DNA from 3 places in the Ferdinandcohnia sp. GQ5 genome. Region 2 is predicted to be linked to each of the others. Evidence: predicted binding sites of a transcription regulator. Region 2 holds the regulator's gene; each other region holds the start of a gene.
The links. Region 2 encodes Rex, which represses fermentation and respiration genes when NADH is low (regulators of the CRP and FNR family bind a similar motif). Its sites were predicted from a motif close to TTGTGAAATATTTCACAA; they were not measured.

Region 1: a site for Rex is predicted at 1,338-1,355, ahead of pflB (formate C-acetyltransferase). Genes of this name have one in related genera too.
Region 3: a site for Rex is predicted at 3,731-3,748, ahead of AC6CHV_RS02045 (DUF1641 domain-containing protein). Genes of this name have one in related genera too.

Annotation. Positions count from the first base shown of each region.
Region 1 covers NZ_JCAXEW010000034.1:10,979-16,344, forward strand. Annotated here, with positions in the region: gene AC6CHV_RS25585 (D-2-hydroxyacid dehydrogenase) at 34-990, opposite strand; gene pflB (formate C-acetyltransferase) at 1,477-3,705, shown strand; gene pflA (pyruvate formate-lyase-activating protein) at 3,727-4,452, shown strand; gene AC6CHV_RS25600 (RNA polymerase sigma factor) at 4,706-5,230, shown strand; gene AC6CHV_RS25605 (hypothetical protein) at 5,214-5,366, shown strand, end outside.
Region 2 covers NZ_JCAXEW010000032.1:5,256-10,621, forward strand. Annotated here, with positions in the region: gene AC6CHV_RS25230 (ABC-F family ATP-binding cassette domain-containing protein) at 66-2,000, opposite strand; gene moaC (cyclic pyranopterin monophosphate synthase MoaC) at 2,134-2,616, shown strand; gene AC6CHV_RS25240 (redox-sensing transcriptional repressor Rex) at 2,645-3,304, shown strand; gene AC6CHV_RS25245 (twin-arginine translocase TatA/TatE family subunit) at 3,340-3,531, shown strand; gene tatC (twin-arginine translocase subunit TatC) at 3,548-4,297, shown strand; gene AC6CHV_RS25255 (YdiK family protein) at 4,333-4,542, opposite strand; gene AC6CHV_RS25260 (CPBP family intramembrane glutamic endopeptidase) at 4,546-5,271, opposite strand.
Region 3 covers NZ_JCAXEW010000002.1:370-5,735, reverse strand. Annotated here, with positions in the region: gene AC6CHV_RS02070 (GNAT family N-acetyltransferase) at 1-67, shown strand, start outside; gene AC6CHV_RS02065 (undecaprenyl-diphosphatase) at 170-688, opposite strand; gene AC6CHV_RS02060 (hypothetical protein) at 818-1,141, shown strand; gene AC6CHV_RS02055 (hypothetical protein) at 1,193-1,366, opposite strand; gene AC6CHV_RS02050 (NAD(P)/FAD-dependent oxidoreductase) at 2,022-3,206, opposite strand; gene AC6CHV_RS02045 (DUF1641 domain-containing protein) at 3,256-3,669, opposite strand; gene AC6CHV_RS02040 (DUF3006 family protein) at 4,105-4,368, opposite strand; gene AC6CHV_RS02035 (MBL fold metallo-hydrolase) at 4,370-5,366, opposite strand, start outside.

The DNA of each region.
Region 1 (5,366 bases), on a different contig from region 2:
CACCATTTTTTTACAGGGGCAGTGTACTTGTCCCTAATACCCTTTCTTATAGTCCACGACATTCCTCGGCAGAACTCCGCCTTGAGCGTAGCTTTTTAGATTCGGGATAAAGATATCTTCAATGACACGTTTGGTGTAATGCTCTGTTGAACCAGACGTATGCGGTGTCACTATCACATTTTCAAAGTCCCACAGCGGGCTGTTTTCTTCAAGCGGTTCTTTTGTAAATACATCCAAACCTGCCCCAGCGATTTCTCCTGAGCGTAGTGCCTCAATTAAATCATCTTCAACGACAATTTCACCGCGTCCGATATTAATGAAAAATGCAGAAGACTTCATTTTTTTAAACTCTTCAGCCCCAAACAAATGATGCGTTTCATTAGTCAATGGCAAAGTTACTACGACATAATCACAATGAGGCAGAACATCAGACAGCTGGGCCGTTGTATACATCTCATCTACAAATTCCTCTTCCCGGTCAGAGTGGCGAACCCCAATTACCTTCATACCAAAGGCCTTAGCAATCTTCGTCGTTTCCTTCCCAATATGACCGACACCTATAACCCCAATTGTCTTTTCATGAATTTCCAGATTCATATCGGCATGATGCCACTTTTTCTCTTGTTGATTACGGACATATGTATGTATTTTTCTCGTTAACCCGAGCATTAAGGCAAAAATAGTTTCTGAAATCGGATAGGCGTGAACTCCATTTGCGCTCGTCAGAACAATATTTTTCTGCTCCATTTCCTCAAGTGGCATACTATTGACACCAGCACTCCAGCTTTGTAACCAGCGAAGCTTTGAGTCAGCAAAAATGGAATGCTCCGCAATTTCTTTTTTCCAGCCAACAATAACCTCAGCATCTTTTAGATGATCTAACCAAACAGATGAATCTCGTCCCGCAACAATCTCCCAGTCAGGAACAATCTTTTTAATCTGATCCAAATGTAATTCTTCTATGTTTTGCGTAATAACTAGTTTTGCCATGTAAGTCCCACACCCCAATTTTTTTATTTTTATCATAATACAGACTGGCACGTATTACCAGTCTCCGGGTCACAGGGACAGGTCCCGCGTCCCACCACATTTTTACAGGGACAAGGGACCTGTCCCTCCGTCCCATTTGTTTTAGTTGTTTGGTGGTACTCCAGCAGGATTGGAGTAACATCAAGATCCATAAATTAGGAGGGTTACGCTAATCCAGCCATATTGTAGTGTCACCACCTACCGAATCATAAGAAATTAATGGTGCACAAGCCGGTTAGTTTTGCTCCGAGCAAGTAATTTTGACCAAATTTTGATGAAAATATGGCTAAAATGGTAACTCTATTTATTTGTGAAATATTTCACATGACATAAAACTTGTCCCGATGTATGATTGACTTGTAAGAAAGTTTGTTCAGTAGTGAACAAACTAAGTCTTAAAACAAACATATATGTAAACAACCTTTTATTGGATGGAGGTCATTGATGATGAAAGCATGGGATGGTTTTAAAGAAGGAAAATGGCAAAAGGACATTGATGTACGTGACTTCATAATAGAGAACTTTACACCATATGAGGGTGACGATGAATTTTTAGTGGGACCGACCGAAGCGACAAATACGCTATGGAAGCAGGTAATGGAGTTAACAAAGCAAGAGCTGGAAAATGGCGGCGTACTTGATATGGATACGAATATTGTATCTACGATTACTTCACATGGTCCTGGTTACCTTGATCAGGAAAAGGAGAAAGTGGTTGGATTCCAAACGGATAAACCCTTTAAGCGCTCACTTCAACCGTTTGGTGGAATTAGAATGGCGGTTGATTCTGCGAAATCCTATGGGTTTGAAATAGACCAGGAAATTGTAAAGATTTTTACTGACTATCGAAAAACGCATAACCAAGGTGTATTTGATGCTTATACACCAGAAATGAGACTTGCGAGAAAAGCGGGTATTATAACAGGACTACCTGATGCATATGGTCGTGGAAGAATCATTGGTGATTATCGCAGGGTAGCCCTTTATGGTGTCGATAGACTCATTGAAGAAAAAAAGAAAGACCTTCTTGAAACTGGAAATGGAACCATGACTGACGACATCATTCGTGACAGAGAAGAACTTTCTGAACAAATTCGTGCACTACAGGAATTAAAGGAGCTAGCTGTCTCCTATGGCTATGACATTTCAGAACCGGCTACAAATGCAAGGGAAGCATTTCAATGGCTATACTTCGCGTATTTAGCAGCGATAAAAGAACAAAATGGGGCAGCGATGAGTTTAGGACGTGTGTCCACATTCCTAGATATCTATATTGAAAGAGACATTAAAAACGGCACTCTAACCGAGCAAGAAGCACAGGAAATTGTCGATCATTTTGTCATGAAACTGCGACTCGTTAAGTTTGCAAGAACACCAGATTACAATGAGCTATTTAGTGGTGACCCTACTTGGGTGACAGAATCTCTAGCAGGTGTTGCGCTTGATGGGCGTCCATTGGTTACAAAAAACTCATTCCGTTTCTTGCATACTCTAGACAATCTTGGACCAGCACCTGAACCAAACCTAACTGTACTTTGGTCAGTGAAGTTACCTGAAAACTATAAGAAATACTGCGCAAAAATGTCTATCAAAACAAGCTCCATTCAATATGAAAATGACGACATTATGCGAGAAACGTATGGGGACGACTATGGCATCGCGTGTTGTGTATCGGCGATGACAATTGGAAAGCAAATGCAATTTTTCGGAGCAAGAGCGAACCTAGCGAAAGCTTTAATCTACGCAATCAATGGTGGAATTGATGAAAAACTGAAAATCCAAGTTGGTCCGACATACTCACCAATTACCTCAGAGTATCTAGACTATGAGGAAGTTCTTGAAAAATATGACCTCATGCTTGAATGGCTTGCAGGACTTTATGTAAATACATTAAATATCATTCACTACATGCATGATAAATACAGCTATGAACGATTAGAAATGGCATTGCATGACCGTGAAATTTTACGAACAATGGCATGCGGAATCGCGGGGCTATCTGTGGTCGCTGATTCACTAAGTGCTATCAAACATGCTAAGGTTAAAACCATTCGGGATGAAAACGGAATTGTAGTAGATTACGAGACTGAAGGAGACTTCCCGAAATACGGAAACAATGATGATCGTGTTGACGACATCGCAGTTGAGCTTGTGAAGCGTTTTATGAATAAGATTAAAAAACATAAAACATACCGCGACTCTGTTCACACACAATCCATTTTAACCATCACATCTAATGTCGTGTATGGGAAAAAGACAGGAAACACACCTGATGGCCGTAAAGCTGGGGAACCATTTGCACCTGGTGCTAACCCACTCCACGGCCGTGACACAAAGGGTACACTTGCTTCATTGAGTTCTGTCGCGAAGCTTCCATATGAATACGCGTTAGATGGAATCTCAAATACTTTCTCAATCGTACCGAGAGCTTTAGGAAGAGAGGAAGAAGCGAGAATTAGTAACCTAGCAGGTTTACTTGATGGATATATGATGAAAAAAGGTCACCATTTAAATGTGAACGTCTTTGACAGAGAAACATTAATGGATGCAATGGAACATCCGGAGTTATATCCGCAATTAACAATTCGTGTATCAGGTTATGCCGTGAACTTTATCAAACTAACAAGAGAACAACAAATTGATGTGATAAACCGAACATTTCACGAAACCATGTAAGAAAAGAGGAGGACGATCAGCATGAACGGACGCATTCATTCCATTGAAACCTGTGGAACGGTAGATGGACCAGGACTACGTTATGTTATTTTCACTCAGGGGTGTTTGCTCCGTTGCCAGTTTTGTCATAACCCTGATACTTGGAAATTAAATATGGGGAAGGAGATGAGTGTTTCAGAGATTATCAATGATATCAAAACCTATCTTCCTTTTTTCCAAGCATCGGGCGGTGGTGTTACCGTAAGTGGTGGTGAGCCTTTGCTTCAACTTGACTTTCTAATCGAGTTGTTTAAAGAATGCAAGAAGCTTGGTATTCACACTACGATTGATAGTTCTGGCGGATGCTTTACACGTGCTCCTCATTTTATGGAGAAATTAGAGGAATTACTGCCACTAACTGACTTAATTTTACTAGATATTAAGGAAATCGACCCGATAAAGCATAAGGAGTTAACGGGCCTATCCAATGAACATATACTGGATTTTGCTCAGTTTCTATCAGATAAAAATGTTCCAGTTTGGGTTCGACATGTACTCGTTCCAACAATTAGCGATAATGATGAGGATCTTACAAAACTATCAGAGTTTATAAAAACACTAACAAATGTGAAAAAAATTGAAGTCCTCCCATACCACAAACTCGGTATCTACAAATGGGAAAGTCTAGGTCTGGAATACAAACTAAAAGGAGTCGAACCCCCAACCGAACAACGAGTTAAAAATGCAGAAAAAATCCTAGGGTCATAGGGTCTCTCACCTGGGACATAGGGACAGGTCCCGTGTCCCACCATATTTTTACAATCAACTTAACAAGTAAGCGGCGATAGGAGCATATAATCTTCCTCTTGCTGCTTTTTTTGTTGGGATATGAGCCGATTTCAAAGCAGGAGATATGGTACAGATAACGAAATGTAGTTGAGGATAAAAAATTTTAAGTAAGTTGAAACAAATTCGGGGTTGAAACGACTTATTACTGATTGGGGGCGAGGCATTGGAGAATATGTCGTTCGATATAGAAACTATTTATGATACGTATTACCGGGATGTTTATCATTTTGCACTCTTTTATACGAATAACCGTCAAGAAGCAGAAGATATCACACAAGAAACTTTTATTAAAATTATGAAAAACTTAGGCAGTCTACAAAATCCAGAAAGATTGAAAACATGGATTTTCTCGATAGCAAAGCATACGGCAATTGATCTTAAACGAAAACAAAAGTTTATTCAATACTTACCAGATTGGATCTACGAAAAGGAATCAGAAGAAGCTACGCCTGAAAAGAAGGCCATCCAAAAGAAGGATTGGGAAGAATTACAAGAAGCCCTCATAAAATTAAAGCCTACCTATCGGTCCATCATTATTTTTCGCGGACTAAAAGAGTTGTCTGTTAAAGAAACCGCTGAAGTCATGGGATGCAGTGAAAGGAAAGTACGCGTCGATTACCACAGAGCGATTCAACAAATGAAAAAACAAATTAGAGTTCACGAGGAGGGGTGGGGACTCAATGAACAATCGAAATGATGAGAAATGGTTACAGCCTTTAAAAAATCGTCCTGACCTTGAACCAAATCAAATTTTTGCAAAAGAGCTAAAAAAATCACTAAAGGAAAAACAGATAACAAAAAGAAGAAATTTTTCAGGGCTCAAAATGTGGGTC
Region 2 (5,366 bases):
ATTCTAAAAATTAGAGATGGGGATATCTTTATTTTGTTGATAGGTGTAAAGTTCTAGGATGTTAGTTATCCACTGATTTCGTGGAGAGATTCCCATTCTTCCATAAGCGCTTCAAGTTTTGCTGAGGATTTTTCGTTTTCTTCATTAATTCGTTGAACTTCCTCATGATTTTGATAGACTTCTGGATCACAGAGAAGCTGTTCATTTTCTTCGATTTTTTCTTCGATTGTTGAAATTTCCAACTCGATTTCTTCGATTCTGCGTTTTCTTTGACGCTCAAGCTTCTTTAATTGTTTTTCTTGTTCATAGGATGTCTTTTCTTGGACCACTTCACGTTTGGTGTTCTTTGACTCTTGGGCTTCTAGCCTTGCGAGTTCCTCCATTTCAAACTTCTTTTCAAGGTGGTAGTCATAATCACCTAAGTATTCTGTAAGTCCTTCATTAGATAACTCAAACACTTTTGTTGCAATGCGGTTAATAAAATATCGGTCATGGGAAACAAAAAGGATTGTACCGGGATAATCAATTAGAGCATTTTCAAGTACTTCCTTACTATCAAGGTCTAAGTGGTTGGTAGGCTCGTCAAGAATGAGAAAATTAGATTTCTCCATCATTAGCTTCGAAAGGGCAAGTCTTGCTTTCTCGCCACCACTTAAGGTTGAAACGGTTTTTAACACATCATCCCCTGAGAAGAGAAAGTTTCCAAGAACCGTACGGATTTCTTTTTCAGTTTTAAGAGGGTATTCGTCCCATAATTCATTTAAAACTCGCTTGTTCGAGTTGAGGTCCGCTTGTTGTTGATCATAGTAACCGATGGTCACATGTGAACCAAAGCGAAATGTTCCCTCTACGTTGTCGAGTTTTTCAATAATTGCTTTTAGTAAGGTTGATTTTCCGATTCCGTTTGGACCCACTAAAGCAATGCTATCTTCACGGTAAATATTGAAATTAATATTTTTGATTATCGGTTTGCCTTTTTCGTACGAAACGGTGATATCTTTTGCACTTAGTACGTCATTTCCACTTTGCCTCTCGATTTCAAATCGGAAGGAAGCTGACTTTTCATCACCTAATGGCCTGTCCATTAGCTCCATTCTTTCAAGTTGCTTTCGTCTACTTTGGGCACGCTTGGTGGTTGAAGCTCGAACTAGGTTTTTTGCGATGAAATCCTTTAGCTTTTCCACTTCTTCTTGTTGTTTTTCATATTTTTTCAACTCAAGTTCGTAGTTTTCAGCCTTGAGTTTTAAATAGTTGCTATAGTTACCGACATATCTGGTGCTTGTGTGTCTTGAAATTTCATAAACTTGGTTGACCACTTTATCAAGGAAGTATCGGTCATGGGATACGATTAATAGTGCTCCAGGATATCCTTGTAGATATTGTTCTAGCCACGTAAGTGTGTTGATATCAAGGTGGTTAGTTGGCTCGTCCAAGATTAACAGATCAGGCTTGGTTAGTAATAGTTTACAAAGGGCAAGGCGTGTCTTCTGACCGCCGCTTAAGCTGGATATTTTGGTTTGGTAGTCTTCTTCTGTAAAATTAAAACCATGTAGAATGGATCGAATATCAGCTTCGTATTGATAGCCTCCCTTTTCCTTAAAATCAACCTGTAGCTGATCATATTCTTCAAGTAATTTTTGGTAATCATCCGGATTTTCAAAGAGGGATGGGTCTCCCATTTTAACCTCTAAGTCTCTAAGGTCTTTTTCAAGCTTTTGTAAGGAGGCAAAAACAGTTAGCATTTCCTCCCAGATGGTCAAACTCGATTCAAGTCCTGTATTCTGAGCGAGGTAATCAATGGTAACACTTTTCGGTTTGATAATTTCACCGCCATCATGAGACATATGGCCAGCAATAATTTTTAAAAGTGTTGATTTTCCAGCACCGTTTCGTCCAACGATGGCAATACGGTCACGAGTTTGTACTTCTAACTTTATATTCGATAATATAAGATCAGCAGCAAAATACTTTTTGAGCTGATTTACTTGTAGTAAAATCATGTTATTTCACCTCTTGTTTCTATCATCAGTGTATCTTATATTGTCTAATTAGAGCAACTGCAATGATATTGTTCACAGATGTATCAAAGACAGATGTGTTAAAATAGTGTATAGTTTATGGGAGGGTTTGTTTATGTCATCATTTACCCATTTTAATGAGCAAGGTCGTGCCAAGATGGTCGACATTACGGAAAAAGCAGATACTGTCCGTACAGCAATTGCAAAATCAAGTATTACTGTAAATAAAATCATTTATGAGCAAATAATAAATAATGAGGTTAGTAAGGGTGATGTCCTTGCTGTTTCTCAGGTTGCCGGGATTATGGCAGCCAAAAAGACGTCAGAGTTAATTCCGATGTGTCATCCATTGGCATTAAAGGGCGTTGATATACGTTTTAGCTGGACAATCCAAGATGAATATATTTTAAATATCACGGTTTCAGTTAAAACAAAGGGCAGTACAGGTGTCGAAATGGAAGCACTTACTGCTGCATCTGTTTGTGCGCTAACTGTCTATGATATGTGTAAAGCGGTTGATAAAGGAATGGTCATTGGACCAACTTATTTGGCTGAAAAAACAGGTGGAAAGAACGGAGATTTTATAAGGGAGCTATAGTTAGTTCCAAGTTAGTGGAGGAATTAAGGTGAATCTTGAACAATCAAAAATACCACAAGCAACTGCCAAAAGGCTGCCACTTTACTATCGATTTTTGAAAAATTTGCATGCCTCAGGAAAACAGAGGGTTTCATCTGCAGAACTAAGTGATGCGGTTAAGGTTGATTCCGCAACAATTAGGAGAGATTTTTCTTATTTCGGAGCATTGGGAAAAAAAGGGTATGGTTATAATGTCAATTATTTATTATCCTTTTTTAGTAAGACCTTAGATCAAGACGAGTTAACGAAGGTTACTTTAATCGGTGTAGGGAATTTAGGTACAGCATTTTTACATTATAATTTTTCAAAAAATAATAATACAAAAATTGAGCTTGCGTTTGATGTGGATTATAATAAGGTAGGTAGTAGTATTGGTGGAGTAAAGGTACACCATCTTGATGACCTGGAAAAAGAATTGCCTGATGATGTAACGGTGGCTATTCTAACGGTGCCGGTTGGGGCAGCTCAGTCGATTACAGACCGCTTGGTTAATAAAGGGATCAAGGGTATTCTTAATTTTACCCCAGCACGAATCAATGTGCCTGAACATATTCGGGTTCACCATATTGATTTGGCCGTAGAACTACAAGCCCTTGTATATTTCTTAAAGCATTATTCAAATGATTCAAATGATTCAAGTGAAGAATAATAATAGATCTTATAATTGTAGGGAGGTGACTTACAGTGGGAAGTCTTGGATTCGGTAGTATTTTATTGATTGTATTTGCAGCGTTATTAATCTTTGGACCGAAGAAGTTGCCTCAACTAGGAAAAGCAGCGGGTAATACATTGCGTGAGTTTAAAAACGCAACAAAAGGTTTAGCAGACGATGACGATGATGATGTTAAGAAGAATGAAACTCAAGATGTGAAGTAATGATAGGATGAGTCACATGAATGAAAAAGAAATGTCCGTCTATGATCATATTGGAGAGTTACGAAAACGACTGATCTACGTAGTCGTTTTCTTCTTCATTGTTGCATTAGGAAGCTTTTTTCTCGCAGAGCCAGTTATTCTCTATTTGCAAAATGCAGAGGAAGCAAAAGAGCTGACAATGAATGCTTTTCGTATGACAGATCCAATTAAAATCTATATGCAATTTGCTTTTATCATTGCCCTTGTTATCTCATCTCCTTTTCTCCTTTATCAACTTTGGGCCTTCATCAGTCCTGGCTTATATGAAAAGGAAAGAAAGGTAACCTTGAGTTATATTCCGCTTTCGGTAATCCTTTTTCTAATAGGAGTTTCTTTCTCCTACTTTATTTTGTTCCCGTTTGTAGTGAACTTTATGACAAGGTTAGCGGTACGCCTTGATATAAATCAGGTGATTGGAATTAACGAATATTTTCAATTCCTGTTGCAATTGACTTTACCGTTTGGCTTTTTGTTTCAACTGCCGGTTATTGTGATGTTTTTAACAAGATTGGGAATAGTAACACCGATGTTTCTATCTAAAATACGAAAGTTCGCGTATTTTATTCTATTAGTCATCGGAGGTTTAATCACACCTCCTGAAATAATCTCGCATTTAATGGTTACAGTACCGTTATTCGGATTATATGAAATCAGTATTCTTGTATCAAAAAGTGCCTACAGGAAGGCACTAAAAGCAGAAATGGAAGCGGCAAATTCGATAGAGTAGGGAAGTCTATAAAAAAAATAACCTCCGTTGTGAGGTTATTTTTTTGTTTTTGAGATCTTTTTTATTTTACTGTGAAGGACAAACATTCGGATAGCCACACCAAAGTCGAATGTTGCGACAAGTGCTAGAAGGATGGTAGAGAAGTTCCAAACGGTCTCTGTTGCACTATTAATCGCAATATAGGTAAACAGAATCCCCATTAGCGTGTAAATGATGCCCATTACAAAAGGTGAAGTTCTTCGCATAAATTAAAAGCCTCCAATAAATGTCTGTTGCAGCTTCTCGGCTTGCTTCATGATCCTTTCTATATCATCTGCAAAAATCGTTTGAACCACTACAACAAAAGTATTCATTGCAACATGTGCAAAGATTGGAACGATAATCCGTTTTGTCCGTACATAAAGGAAGGCAAAGGTAAAGCCCATCGCTGTATAAATCAGAATATGCGTAAAGTCCATATGCACTACTGCAAAGATTAACGAACTAATCAGGGCAGAAATGAAAAAGTTAAATTTTTTATATAAGGAACCAAAAATAATTTGGCGAAAGATAATTTCCTCAAGGATTGGCCCAATAATGGAAACTACGATTATAAGCAGTGGTAGAGATTTTACCAAGGCCATAATTTCTTGGGTGTTCTCAGAACCAGCCTCAATACCAAGCAAATGAATCTCAATATTAGCTGCAATAACCTGAGCAGTCATTGCCATGAATATACCTGCTATTGCCCATCCAATCGCTTCTCCTTTTGAAGAACGATGAAGATTTTGATGTCTTTCATTAATATCTTGTCTTAATAAAAATAAAACAATCGGAAGTGCCGCCACAAAACTAATAACAGTCCAAAGGGCAATAATCGTATTCGGGTCAACATCATCTCCGATGCCTAAAAGCAATAGAAGCGGGATACCTAAAATTCCAGAGAACTGCATGATAATGTAAGTTAAAATGACATACCAATAACGAGCTTTCATGAAAATCTCCTTTAGTAGTTGGAATAAATATCAAGTTTTTATACTTTTGTCCACTTTTTGTATTGTATCATATATTCGCTTATATCCATTAGTAT
Region 3 (5,366 bases), on a different contig from region 2:
TTCATTTTATGGAAAAAGCGAGTTGGAAGGGAAGGTTGTTGACTGTTTTGAGAAAAAGTTGGAGTAGTCCATTCCCCTTTTGTGAACGTACATGATGTCTCGAAAAAAGACACCATTTATGAGGCTTGGTGTCATTTTAGTAGTGGTTATTCAAATGAAGGCTAGTATATCATTTAGCAAAGGCTTTTACATTTCCTTCTCTTGATTTTTGGTGAATAAACATGCTCGTTACTGAGCCTAGAAGGGCACTTCCAATTATATCAGATGGGTAATGATGTCCTACCCAAATTCGCGAAAAACCCGTTAGTACAGCCAATCCAGTCATGATTGAGCCTAGAACACGATTATATAGTAAAATCGAAGTCGAAACTGCAAAAACGAGTAGGGTATGTTTGCTTGGAAATGAAGAATCAATCTTTGAAGGAATTAAGATTCCAACACGACTTTTCAAAAAAGGTCGGGGTTTTGAAATAAATAACTTAAAGAAGAGATTTAGAATTAGTGCAATAAATGCAGAAATGACAGCATTATTCGTCATTTGTCTATATGGATACTTTTTAAACCACATCACAATCAAAATTAAGAAATATACATAACGAACCTTGTTTGAAACAAGTATCATGAATTGATCTATTAATGAAGAACGACCTGTCAATTGATGTATCGCCCGAAAGATTTTCACATCCATAAGGATCACCTCTGAGGTTTTATCCCTATTATTTGATCTTATCCTTGAATCATACACTCAAGGGTTTTTAATTATTTCCACATATATTGTTTGCTCTACTCCACACAATAAAGTGAGGAGGGAAGAGTTATGAACTATATGCAACTACTGTCATCCGTACTTAATAGCTTGAGTGGTAACAAATCACTGAAGATATTCAAACGAAAACGAAACAATAGAATGTGGATATGGATTTCTATATTAGGTGTAACTATACTTGGTTTATTTGGAGGTAGAAATAGCCGGATTAATCAAAAAGTTCAAAAGAGATTTCAGCAAGCCCAAAATTCGTTTCAAAATTCCTCTGAATTAAAACTGAATCCTTTTGAAGTAAACTACGATCTTGCAACGGAAATTGCAAAAGAAATAAATCCTGATTTTGAAATTCCAACTCAACCACAAAAAAATGAATGATAAATTCAAATGGCTGGATTAAATTGTCCCAGCCATTTTTCAATCTCTAATCTAATTATGTATTTGTTGTTGAACCTGTTGGATAATTTGTTGCGCTTTTTCTAGTTCACTTTGGGCAAAATGACATGCCTCTGATTCAGGACTACTCGAATTCACTTGTTTTAAATGATGATGTGCCGTATGGATAATATCTTGAGCTTCTTGTAATTTACTTTTAAAGTTCATCGCAGTTCCTCCCTTGATTAATATGGTCTCTTTTATCATGTGCAAGTATTTAGGTAATTACGCAACTCTTATTATCAATAGCGGCATAACAAGATACACATAGACTTTACAACATATACTCCAGCAACGCCCCATGATCCTAATACAAAAAGCCAATTTTCAAGAAAATTGGCTTTCTATAGTTATTTAATTTGGCTGTTTTCGCGGACTTTGTTGTTTTTTATATCGTTGACTTCCGCTTCAGGTGGACGCTTTCCGCGGGCGTGGCTTGAGCCTCCTCAACGAAATGTGGAGGCGGCTTGACAGAAACGAGAAAATTGGCCGACTAAAGCGCCACGTCCTGTGGCGGAGTCGGCACTAGCACTTCCTGTGCGTCGGAGACTCCGACAAAGAGGCGTATTTTGCCTCTGAAGGAGGAGTTGAAATTTCTCGAGTTTCTAGCCGCTGAAACTGGACTCGTAGCTACCGCTCCTGCGGGGTCTCAAGTCCCACGCTTTTCCCGCTGGACATTGAATTTGCTTCTTTGAAATAACCCACGCACGAATAAAATGTGAATACATTTTCGAGGAGTCGCCAGCTTACGCTCCAATCAACTAGTTTTGCCTTTATTATCAGAAAGCAACAATCTTTTAGAAAAGAGCCTTTAATTTAAATCTTAATATGCTAAACCGTAAAGGGCCTTAATATGAGATAAGTAACGAACATGACTAGCTTCTTTCATCAAGGATGCTGGAAGACCTTTTAAAGGAATATTGTTTCCACCAACAGAAGCTACGCCGTCTTTACGTCCGAGACTAGCAAGCGTTCCAGAATTGATTGGGTTAAATTCTTCGAGCTTTTGTCCTTTAAGGATAGCGAAAAGGTTATATCCACATGATTCACCCATTTGCCATGCATTTTGTGCAGTAGGCGCATATAATGGGCGACCCCCATCTGCTGGAAGTGCCACAGACGCATCACCAACCACAAATACTTCTGGATGTGATTTAGAGCGCAAATACTCGTCAATAACTGCTTTACCACGATCACATTCAAGGCCAGATTCTTGAACGATTGGAAGTGCAGCAACGCCGCCTGTCCAGATAAATGTGTTCGATTCAATTGTTGAACCGTCTTTTAGGGAAATTTTATTTCCTTCAACGCCTGTAACAGGTAAGCCAGTTAAGAAGTCAACGCCACGTTTAGCTAAACTTTCAGTAGCACGCTCGATTAAGTTATTAGGAAGTACTGGTAAGATTTTAGGGCCAGCTTCAATTAATTTGATGTCTAGGTCATTAAAGTCAACACCATATTTTCTAGCCACTTCAGGGAAGTGGTCTACGATTTCTCCAACTAGTTCAACACCAGTTAACCCACCACCACCGATTACAATTGTTGCATCTGCTGGATTTTTAGATTCCGCATAAGCTGCAATTTTGCTTTCAATGTGTTGGTAGATGCGGTTTGCATCTTCAACTGATTTTAATACAAAACTGTTTTCTTCAAGACCTGGGATACCAAAGAAACCAGTTTGGCTACCAAGAGCAACGACTAAGTTGTCGTAATCCAAAACAGAACCATCAGCAAGTTGGACTTCTTTTTCATCTACTGAGAAAGACGTTACTTCGCTGATTACCACGTTGACATCTTTATTTTTGAAAAGCTTTGTTAACGGGAAAGAGATTGCGCGTTCAGTTGTTGTACCACCCGCAAGACGGTGTAATTCTGTAATAAGTTGGTGAGTAGGGTATTTATTCACCACTGTAATTTGCGCTTCTTCTTTACTTGCATATTTACGTAATGTTAGAGCAGTTAATAAACCTCCGTAACCTGCACCTAAGATGACGATTTTTTTTGACATGATTTATCCTCCGTCCTTACTAAGTAATAAAAAGGGTACTGATTATTAATTAAGCTTTACGTTCAGCTTGAACTTCTAGAAATGCGCTTACAAAACGTAACATTTTTTGTGCTTCTGGATCTTTCAATAATTTTAATACACCAAATAGCCCGATCACTTCATTTGAAGCTTCAGCACGGTCTTTTGCTTCAATAGCAGTAGCAGCAATTGATTTAACTGAGCCAATAACAGGTTCAGAAATTTCTTTGATTGCACTGACTGTATCATTTTTTAGAACATCGTCAGTAGCCACTAATTGAGCTAAATCATATGTTTTTGTTAAGAGATTTACAGCCTCTGTTAACTTTGGTAGTTGCTCGACTAAAGTAGTGAGCGATTCTTGCACTTCAGGTTTTAATAATTGATCAAGTAATTCTTTTTCTGTGCCTGTAGCCTCTTTTTCTTGAATCAATACTTCTGACATTTTCAATTCTCCTTCATCGTTGAATTTTCACTAAGTATTACCTGGTTTTAATATACTGATATCGAGAAAATGTTCACATATTCACATTTAAAAGGGGAAGACATTAACTGATTTATACCAAATTCATGTGTATTCTAATATCCTAGTTATCTAGTAAAAGAAACAATTCATATGAAATCTAAACCTTGTTGGTAAAGTGCATCTATTATGTATTTCGCCTTAAAACGTTAGATGATGTGACATTCCTGTGACTTTTTAATCATAACGCAATTTTCGCAATTCGTAAAATGTGTTTCATTCATACATCGCATTCATTTTATCTATGGTATCTGGTAATTCCGCTAAAAATATATCAGAAAAACAACATAAAAATGATTTTTTCTAAGAAAAACGCCTGTCCCTAATGGATTAATACATTAGGGATAGGCACTCAAGTCAATTTTTCTTAAATTTGCTTCCGAAATTCTTCTTACGGATTTTAGACATCATATCATCTACTTTTTGTTGTTGTGAGATTGTTTCATTCTCATTTAGTGTTATGGAAATGATTTTTCCATTTTCGATGCTAATGTCAAAGTAGGATCCTGCTGATGATTCTTTAGGTAATTGATTGAAAGGAATGATGAATTCCTTATTGATTTCTTCTACTATAATAACTGCATGTCGATTTTCTTCGATTCGATCCAAATAGCCTTTCATGTTATCCTCCTACACAAGCTAGATTTTGTGCTTTTATATCTTCCATTCTTGACGGACCAATTCCTTTTATGCGTGATAACTCATCAATGGATGTAAAAGGCCGTAGGTTGATCAGTTCCTTTGCACGTGCTGGCCCTAAATGAATGATTTCTTGTAACTGTTCAAAACTAGCTGTGTTTATATTCATACATTTATCACCGGGCTCTTGTTTATCCTTTTTTGTTGGTTCTGGCTTTGATAAAGGTACACGTCCAGAAGTAGGGGGAGTAATCTTACCGTCCTTTTTGGTCAACACCTCATAGTTTTTGCCATCCGTTTTAACAATAATCGTCCCGTGTACATCCGTTCCATAAAGTCTAATATTGGACCCTAGAATTAGATCGACCACTTCTTTGTGTGGGTGCCCATAGCTGTTATCTTTTCCAGCGCTGTAGATTGCAATGTCTGGACTCACTTCTTTTAGAAAAGCAGGGTGAGTAGAAGTGTTTGAACCGTGATGACCCAGATGAAGGATAGCAGCGTCTACATCAATACTACCATTTATCATCCGTAATTCATCATTTCGACTTGCATCACCTGTAAAAACAAAAGAAACCTCTCCGTACGTGAGCTTTAGCGAAATAGATTCTTCATTGTCATTTTCTGAAACAGAGATCGGATATAAAATATCAATTTGGAGTGGGCCAACTTTAAATTCATCGCCTCGTCTTGGCTCATAATAATCAACCTCGTTTTGATCGATCGCTTGAAGTAACCTCTGAAACGTTTGGGATGTACTCGTATTTCCGGACATCCATACTTCTCCTACACTAAACGTACTGATAACTTTATCGAGTTGACCAATATGATCTGCATCTGGATGTGTACCAATTGCGATATCAATTTCGGAAATGTTTTGGGAATGTAAGTAATGTATGACATCGTCTCTGTTCCAATTCCCTGCATCAATCAAGATAGTATATTCTTCACCCTTATCCGTATATTGTAGTAAGGTTGAA